DNA from 3 places in the Carnobacterium sp. CS13 genome. Region 1 is predicted to be linked to each of the others. Evidence: predicted binding sites of a transcription regulator. Region 1 holds the regulator's gene; each other region holds the start of a gene.
The links. The regulator CtsR, encoded in region 1, represses protease genes until heat stress. The targets are predictions, from matches to a motif close to TTGGTCAAAAAAGGTCAAANA.
Positions count from the first base shown of each region.

Region 2: the regulator CtsR is predicted to act here: its motif matches at 1,498-1,518, upstream of JHE06_RS03850 (ATP-dependent Clp protease ATP-binding subunit).
Region 3: the regulator CtsR is predicted to act here: its motif matches at 1,412-1,432, upstream of clpB (ATP-dependent chaperone ClpB).

Region 1 covers NZ_CP067364.1:154,439-157,563, forward strand. Annotated here, with positions in the region: rRNA gene JHE06_RS00695 (23S ribosomal RNA) at 1-372, shown strand, start outside; rRNA gene rrf (5S ribosomal RNA) at 465-580, shown strand; tRNA gene JHE06_RS00705 (tRNA-Val) at 610-685, shown strand; tRNA gene JHE06_RS00710 (tRNA-Lys) at 687-759, shown strand; tRNA gene JHE06_RS00715 (tRNA-Leu) at 798-882, shown strand; tRNA gene JHE06_RS00720 (tRNA-Thr) at 904-979, shown strand; tRNA gene JHE06_RS00725 (tRNA-Gly) at 983-1,054, shown strand; tRNA gene JHE06_RS00730 (tRNA-Leu) at 1,107-1,195, shown strand; tRNA gene JHE06_RS00735 (tRNA-Arg) at 1,203-1,276, shown strand; tRNA gene JHE06_RS00740 (tRNA-Pro) at 1,306-1,379, shown strand; gene JHE06_RS00745 (CtsR family transcriptional regulator) at 1,700-2,167, shown strand; gene JHE06_RS00750 (ATP-dependent Clp protease ATP-binding subunit) at 2,187-3,125, shown strand, end outside.
Region 2 covers NZ_CP067364.1:804,548-807,672, reverse strand. Annotated here, with positions in the region: gene ptsP (phosphoenolpyruvate--protein phosphotransferase) at 1-744, opposite strand, end outside; gene JHE06_RS03860 (phosphocarrier protein HPr) at 744-1,010, opposite strand; gene JHE06_RS03855 (hypothetical protein) at 1,197-1,388, opposite strand; gene JHE06_RS03850 (ATP-dependent Clp protease ATP-binding subunit) at 1,613-3,125, shown strand, end outside.
Region 3 covers NZ_CP067364.1:1,032,232-1,035,356, reverse strand. Annotated here, with positions in the region: gene clpB (ATP-dependent chaperone ClpB) at 1-1,363, opposite strand, end outside; gene JHE06_RS04975 (polysaccharide pyruvyl transferase family protein) at 1,572-2,759, opposite strand; gene JHE06_RS04970 (metal-sulfur cluster assembly factor) at 2,901-3,125, opposite strand, start outside.

The DNA of each region.
Region 1 (3,125 bases):
TGTAGTCGGTCCCAAGGGTTGGGCTGTTCGCCCATTAAAGCGGTACGCGAGCTGGGTTCAGAACGTCGTGAGACAGTTCGGTCCCTATCCGTCGCGGGCGCAGGAAATTTGAGAGGAGCTGTCCTTAGTACGAGAGGACCGGGATGGACACACCGCTGGTGTACCAGTTGTTCTGCCAAGAGCATCGCTGGGTAGCTATGTGTGGACGGGATAAACGCTGAAAGCATCTAAGCGTGAAGCCCCCCTCAAGATGAGATTTCCCATCACGTAAGTGAGTAAGACCCCTGAGAGATGATCAGGTAGATAGGTTGGAAGTGGAAGTACAGCGATGTATGGAGCGGACCAATACTAATCGGTCGAGGACTTAACCAATTTTTTAAACGGTGTCTTGGTTTCGACACGATGTTGCAAGAGAAAAACACTATCCAGTTTTGAGAGAACACCGTTCTCTTGATGAAAAAATGTGCGGTGGTGACGGCAAGAAGGTCACACCTGTTCCCATGCCGAACACAGCAGTTAAGCTTCTTAGCGCCGATGGTAGTGAAGGGTTTCCCTTTGTGAGAGTAGGACGCTGCCGCGCATTGATTCATTAAATTTAATTTATCCCATGGAGGTTTAGCTCAGCTGGGAGAGCATCTGCCTTACAAGCAGAGGGTCAGCGGTTCGATCCCGTTAACCTCCACCATGAGTCATTAGCTCAGTTGGTAGAGCATCTGACTTTTAATCAGAGGGTCGCAGGTTCGAATCCTGCATGACTCATAACTAAACATCTATGATGGATAGTTATGCTACGCTTAGCGGGTGTGGCGGAATTGGCAGACGCACTAGATTTAGGATCTAGCGTCGAGAGACGTGGGGGTTCAAGTCCCTTCACCCGCACCATTTATTCTTTTTACTGTATTAGCCGGCTTAGCTCAGTTGGTAGAGCATCTGATTTGTAATCAGAGGGTCGAGGGTTCAACTCCTTTAGCCGGCACCATTTGCGGAAGTAGTTCAGTGGTAGAACGCCACCTTGCCAAGGTGGAGGTCGCGGGTTCGAACCCCGTCTTCCGCTTACTAGACCAACTAGTAAGCAAGATTTGAAAAAATCATTGCTTGTTCTAAATGCCGGGGTGGCGGAACAGGTAGACGCACAGGACTTAAAATCCTGCGGTGAGTGATCACCGTGCCGGTTCGATTCCGGCCCTCGGCACCATTATTCAGCACCCATAGCTCAATTGGATAGAGTACCTGACTACGAATCAGGCGGTTAGAGGTTCGACTCCTCTTGGGTGCATTTTTCAAAACTAACATTGAAGAACATTACGGGAAGTAGCTCAGCTTGGTAGAGCACTTGGTTTGGGACCAAGGGGTCGCAGGTTCGAATCCTGTCTTCCCGATAAAAGAATAAAATACAAAAATAATCACTTATTTCATTAGTGGTTATTTTTTTATTTGGTTAGAATTAAATAGTTTTTAAGGCAAATGAGACTGTGTGGCTTTTCAAATGGCTTATTTTCTCGTATAATGAAAGTCAGGATTAGTCAAGGATTAGTCTGATTGGTTGACGCTGTTCTAGAGGAAAAAAGGAACGAGCGATTAAGTCTAGTGTTAAGACAAAAAGAAAAGGAGTGTTACTGAGAGAACACCGTTGCATTGTGTGGTAAAAATAGGTAATATACATACCATACATCTTCATTGTTTCAGTAACGAATAGCACATGAATAATCAAAATATGTCGGATATCATTGAAGCTTATTTGAAGAAAGTACTTGGAACGGATGAGCAAGTCGAAATTAGGCGTAGTGAAATGGCAAATCGATTTAATTGTGTTCCTTCTCAAATTAACTATGTCATCAACACACGTTTTACTGTTCAACAAGGTTATTTGGTTGAGAGCAAACGTGGCGGCGGCGGGTATATTCGAATTATAAAAGTAAAGTTGTTAGATGAAGCAGAAATGTTGGATATGCTGATTGATGTGGTTGGAGATAAGATTTCTCAAAGGAACGCTTTTTCAATCGTAGAAACGTTATACGAAGACAATATGATAGCTAAACGAGAAGCCAATTTAATGTTATCAGCGATGGAGAAATCGGTTTTATCTTTAGACTCAAAACTGGAACATGAATTACGGGCACGCATTTTAATAGCATTTTTAAACAATTTAAAATATGAACAGTCTTAAAAGACGGAGGTAATAAAATATGAATGAATTATTTTCAGAAAAAGCAAAAATGGTTCTAATGTTAGCACAGGAAGAAGCTAAAGGATTCCGTCATCATTCTGTCGGGACAGAGCACATCTTGTTGGGCCTTATGGTTGAACAAGAAGGAATTGCGGGCCAAACACTTCGTCAATTTTCTGTAACGGAAAAAGACGTAAGAGAAGAAATAGAACATTTCACGGGTTATGGAACCATGAAATATGTTTCGAAAAACGCCGTCTTGCCTTATTCGCCTCGAGCTAAACAAGCAATCACATTAGCTACAGACGAAGCAAGACGAATGGGAGCTCCTTTAGTAGGAACGGAACATTTGCTATTAGGTCTATTAAGAGAAGAAGATATCTTATCGTCTAAAATTTTGACTAATTTAGATATTAGTTTGAACAAAACCCGTCAAATTCTTTTGAAAAAAATGGGGATCTCAGATGTGACAAATGGCAAAGGCAGACGTCCAAAGGCAGCTTCTAAACCCGTAGCAGGAACGCCGACACTTGATTCATTAGCAAGAGATTTAACGGCTAACGCTCGTGCTGGTAAAATGGATCCTATCGTTGGACGTAAGACAGAAATCCAACGCATTATTCAAATCTTAAGCCGTCGAACAAAAAACAATCCTGTCTTAATCGGAGAACCTGGTGTAGGTAAAACAGCCATTGCAGAAGGATTGGCTCAAAAAATCGTTACCGGTGAAGTGCCTCAATCGTTAGCCAATAAACGCTTGATGATGCTGGATATGGGTTCATTAGTTGCGGGCACTAAATACCGCGGCGAGTTTGAAGAACGCATGAAAAAAATTATCGATGAAATTTATCAAGATGGAGAAGTGATTCTTTTTATTGATGAATTGCATACGTTGATTGGTGCTGGCGGAGCTGAGGGAGCAATCGATGCTTCCAATATCCTGAAACCTGCTTTAGCA
Region 2 (3,125 bases), 650 kb from region 1:
AAATTGAGACGCTTTCTCTTCGTATTCAGATACATCTGCAGTTTCTGGGTGAACCAAAACATCCCCTTGTAAACCATCCACAATTAGAAGATCGCCTTCTTTTACAATAGCTGTAATTTCTTTTGTTCCTACGATTGCAGGAATTTCAAGTGAACGAGCCATGATTGCAGAGTGAGACGTACGGCCACCAATATCCGTTACAAATGCTTTTACAAATTTACGGTTTAATTGTGCGGTATCGCTTGGGGTTAAATCATGTGCAATGACAATTACTTCTTCATCAATCATTGATGGGTTTGGTAATTTCACTCCCAACAAATGACTTAATACACGTTTAGTAACATCTTTAATGTCAGCTGCACGTTCTTGCATATAAGGATTGTCTTCCATTCCTTCGAAAATGCCGATAAACATATCCGTCACTTCTTTTAATGCACTTTCAGTGTTCACTTTGTTATCTCTTATGTTACTTTCGATGCTCCCAATTAATTCAGGGTCAGAAAGAACCATCAAATGAGCATCAAAAACTTGAGCTTCTTCTTCGCCTAAAGCTTCAGCAGCTTTAGTACGAATCAGCTCAAGTTCTTGAGTAGCTTTATTTAACGCATTTTTCAAACGTTCAATTTCTGAATCAGAATTTTCAACTGAGAATTTGTCGAAAGATAAATCGGGTTCAACAAGTAAATAAGCTTTTGCTATTGCAATGCCATCACTTGCCGCAATCCCTTTCAATTTTTCAACCATTACTCAGCTAAACCTTCTTTCTTCATCGTTTCTTCGATGCTGTTGATTGCTTCAGCTTCGTCAGTTCCATCGGCAGTAATCACAACTTCTGCACCTTGGCCAACGCCTAAAGACATAACACCCATGATAGATTTTAAGTTAACAGATTTACCTTTATATTCTAGGTTGATATCTGAATTGAATTTGCTCGCTGTTTGCACCAATAAAGTTGCAGGACGTGCATGAATCCCTGTTTCAGCTATTACATGAAAATCGCGTTTTTCCATAATGTTTGATCTCCTTTTAGTAAATAATAATTTATCAGGGCCACTCTCAAATGACTGTTTCTTCCAAATAAAACGCATTGAAACAAACATTCCATGAAATAACCCTTTCATCTTTATAGACTACCATTTTTAAGTAGTTTCTACAACCATTTTCTCTTTTTCTTTTGTATTTTCCCTGTATATTCTTTACTCAGCGAAAGTTTGATACCGGAAAACAACTTCTCCATTGTGCTTTGCTTCACCAATAATCTGATCTTTTTTTTCATGGTTCAGCCATATTTCTCTGAATTGCATGAAGTCTTCTTTTGCTATCAACAGTTCTTTTAAATCTCCATTGATTAGTTTTTCAACTTCATTTGCCATCTCTCCGCTTTCCATTTCTTCACTTCTTTCATCTTTTAATCTTTATAATTGTAATGCATTTTTTTACTAAAAGATAGTGCATTACACTTGAAAGTCAGACAAGGTCAGTGTATAATAAGAACATAAGGTCAGGGAAGGTCAGAGAAAGGTCATGTACAGTTGATTTTCAATTCTCCAGTACTGAATCGTTCATCCGCCCTTTTCTTGTAAACTTTAATTACTGAAAGGTTGTGCATGTTATGTTATGTCAAAACTGTAATCAACGAGATGCAACAATTCATTTATATACAAATATGAATGGCCAAAAAGGTCAATTAGATATTTGCCAAAATTGTTATCAACTACTAAAAAACGCTAATGAAAGTGGAAGTTCCAGAAATAATCGTCCTACACCTCAAGATCCTTTTGGATTCGGCGGATTGGATAACTTCTTCCGTTCTATGCAAAATCCAACTGGTCAAGGTGTACCACCGACTCAAAGTGGCGGCAATTCCGGAAACGGACAACCGCCTACTAATAAAAAAAGTGGTTTATTAGGCGAATACGGTACGAATTTAACAGATTTAGCTAGAACTGGAGCTATCGATCCTATTATCGGACGAGATAAAGAAATCGAACGAGTCATTGAGATTCTAAATCGTCGAACAAAAAATAATCCAGTTTTAATTGGCGAACCTGGGGTTGGTAAAACGGCAGTCGTTGAAGGACTAGCTCAAAAAATCGTTGACGCAGAAGTTCCTCAAAAACTAATGGATAAAGAAGTTATTCGTCTTGATGTAGCTTCTCTTGTTCAAGGAACCGGTATCCGGGGACAGTTTGAAGAGCGGATGCAACAATTGATCGATGAGTTGAAAAAGAATCCGCAAATCATTCTCTTTATTGATGAAGTGCATGAAATAGTTGGTGCTGGTAGTGCTGAAGGCAGCATGGATGCCGGAAATATTTTGAAACCAGCATTAGCGCGTGGCGAATTGCAGATGGTCGGTGCAACAACATTAAAAGAATACCGTTCAATCGAAAAAGACGCTGCTTTAGAAAGACGGATGCAGCCTGTCCGGGTAAGCGAACCGACTGTTGATGAAACAGTCGCGATTCTAAAAGGAATTCAAAAGAAATATGAAGATTACCATCAAGTCGCTTATACGGATGAAGCCATTAAAGATGCCGTCATGCTATCACATCGCTACATCCAAGATCGTTTCTTGCCAGATAAAGCAATTGATTTGCTAGACGAATCCGGTTCTAAGAAAAACTTGACGATTCAAGCAATCGATCCAAAAATGATTGAAGATAAAATTGCTGAAGCTGCACATCAGAAACAATTAGCTTTACAGCAAGAAGATTATGAAAAAGCCGCTTTTTATCGTGACCAAGCAACTAAATTTGCGGCAATGCGCGATCAACAACAACCCGATTCGGAACGCCCGGTTGTGACTGAACAAGATATGGTCAATATTATTGAAATGAAAACCAATATCCCAGTTGGGGAATTAAAAGAAAAAGAACAAACCCAATTAAGAAACTTAGGTACGGAATTAAGCAAACATGTGATTGGACAGGATCAAGCAATTGATAAAATTTCCAAAGCTATTCGCAGAAGCCGTATTGGATTGAACAAGAAAAATCGCCCAATTGGTTCTTTCTTATTCGTAGGGCCAACTGGTGTTGGTAAGACAGAGCTAGCCAAACAATTGGCGCTAGAGTTATTTGGAAATAAAGAAGCTTATATCCGATTCGATATGAGTGAATATA
Region 3 (3,125 bases), 880 kb from region 1:
CACGTAAATCAGCTAATTCTTCACGCAACAACTCTAATCTTCGTTTGCTTGCATCATCTTTTTCTTTTTTCAAAGCTGCTTCTTCAATTTCTAACTGCATTAACCGTCGTGTTACTTGATCTAACTCAGTCGGCATTGAATTCATTTCAACTCGAATCGTTGCACAAGCTTCGTCCACCAAATCAATTGCTTTGTCTGGCAAATACCGATCAGTAATGTAACGATCAGAAAGAGTAGCTGCTGCGACCAACGCATTATCATGGATGTTCACACTGTGGTGGATTTCAAACCGTTCTTTCAATCCTCTCAAAATACTGATGGTATCTTCAACTGAAGGTTCATTGACTTGCACTCGTTGAAAACGGCGTTCCAATGCCTTGTCTTTTTCCATATATTGTTGATATTCATCTAATGTGGTCGCACCTATACAATGCAACTCACCACGAGCCAACATTGGTTTCAATAAGTTTCCAGCATCCATGCTGCCTTCTGTTTTTCCAGCACCGACGATAGTATGGATTTCATCAATAAACAAGATGATTTTCCCTTCGCTTTTTTTCACTTCTTTTAAAACAGCTTTTAAACGTTCTTCAAATTCGCCACGAAATTTAGCTCCAGCAATCAACGCTCCCATATCTAAAGAAAATATTGTTTTGTCTTTCAGGTTTTCAGGGACATCTTTTCGGACGATTCGTTGAGCTAGCCCTTCCACGATGGCTGTCTTACCAACTCCAGGTTCACCAATTAAAATAGGGTTATTTTTTGTTTTACGCGACAAGATACGAATCACATCGCGGATTTCTTCGTCCCGTCCAATGACAGGATCTTGCTTCCCGCTTTTAACGGCTTGCACAAGGTCTGTGCCATATTTTTCTAGGGCTTGATAGCCTTCTTCTTGGTTTTGTGACGTCACACGCTCTCCTCCTCGCAATTGTTCGATTTCCGTCCTTAATTGTTTTTCTTTTATTCCTTGTGAATCCAAGTAGTTTGTTAAAACATGGTTTTTTAGTTTCATTAAAGCTAAAAGAACCATTTCTGTTGCTAAATAGTCATCTTGGAAAGATTCTCGCAACTGATCGGCTTCAGATAACAAACGAAATAGATTTTGGCTCATAGTTTGGCCATAACTAACTGTATTGCCTTCAACAACTGGCAAGCGATCGAGTTCCTCATCAATAAGCTGTTCGAATTTAGTAACGTCAACGCCGCTATTTTGATAAAAATTACGTGCAAAATGACCCGGTGTCATAAATATTTTCCACAAATGCAAAATGTCTATCTCTTGATGGCGCCTTGTAACAGCTATTTGCTGTGCATCACCTAAAGCTTGCTGCATAGTGGAAGTTAATTTTTCAATATCCAACATACATTCCTCCCTTTTTCTTTTTATTCTTGAACTTATTATATCTATTTGGTCAGAATTGGTCAATAATATAGCTACGTTTTTAATAAAACAGTGGGTTCACTGTTTACTTTACCCCTTTAAATTTTCTAGTCAAATTTTATTATCTTTTTCAAAAAAACAGCACCCTTTCTCATAAAGCTTAGCGAGAAAGAATGCTGAACAGTTTTCAATAGATACTTTTCTTTTGCTCTTTTTCGGGAAAAAAGTCTCCGACCTGGTGGGTTAATGCATTTTCGATACTATCGTACAACTGATCCAAAACAGCTTGTTTCTGCAACTGGATTTTTTTGAGATCGTATTTTTCTCCGTTTAACTGCTCCAGCTTTTTAATGATTTCTGAAACAGGATCTTCATGAGTAAAAACACGTTCTGGCTGCCCAATAGCCTGAAAAAAATAATTTACTTTTTTATCCCAACCGACAGCTAAACTTGGAATGCCGAGAGAACAAGCCACAATATGACTGTGCAATCTAAAAGACAAGATGGAATGATAACCAGCAATTTGCCGAACCAGATCCTCGCCTGTCATCGGACGCGGAGCTGCTAAATCTGATTTGCCTTGGGGATGCGAGCGGTTATAAGACGAAGCAATCTCTTTCGCTAATTCTTCATCTGCTGGATCGCCGTTACAAAACAACTGCCATTTCAAATCCTGTTTATCTAATTCCGCTACCACGTTTAACCAGAACTTTATCATTTGTTTTTTACGCCCAGCTAGATGCATCACACCCAACCCTATTCGTTCACTTGGTTCTTTTCTGATTCCATACTCTTCACTGCACCATAATGCTGTATCGTAAGTTTGTTGAACTTCTATTTCATCATCACTCATGATCTCTTTTTGAAAAGTTTCTAAGTTATCTCTCAGAGATACTGAGATAACATTTTCTTTTAATAATGTCTTTTTTAACAACTTTTTTAATTGACGCCCTTTGATTTTTCCTAATCCACAAGAGTGAAAAACCACTGGCACTCCTTTTTCACTTAAAGCTCTAACATACCTTGAAATAGGAATGATAAAATGGTTGAATAACAGCTGTCCGCCTGCAAATACAGCAATATCGTAATCATCATCACAAATATCTTGAATGAACGTCTTTTTACCTTTACTGCTGTTGAGCAGAAGATAAAGCGGATATTCAATTGCTGAGTGAAAATGCCGGTTAAAATTAAACAGCTTGGCATGCGATTTTTTCGTGTTTGGATTGTCTTCATACCCTTTTTTCCCTGAGATATCTCCCATCACAAGTGTACAATTGGAATACTCTTTACGAATCAAACTAGCAACCGTTTCACAAATGACGCCGTCTCCGAGGTTTTCAGAATAAACTTCACCGATCAAAAGTACCTTCACGATTCATCCCCCCTCTTATCCTCCTAGTATAGTTATTACTTTAAAGACCAGAAAAACAAGTGTCAATTTTGAGGACTTAGCTGTACAGAAACTTAGTTGATCAGTTTATATCTTATGCGCAAATTTAAAGAACTGTTTTCATCAACGAATTCCTAGCGCAATACGAGCATAACGGCTCATTTTTGAAGTATCCCAAGCAGGATACCAAACCAGTTTTACTTCTGAAGCCCTCACTTCAGGAATAACTTTTAGAGCTTCTATAATATCATTGGTAATCACATCGGCAAGCGGACACCCCATGGTAGTAAGCGTCATTTCTACCACACAAAGACCCGTTTCATATAGGTAAACATGATAAACGAGTCC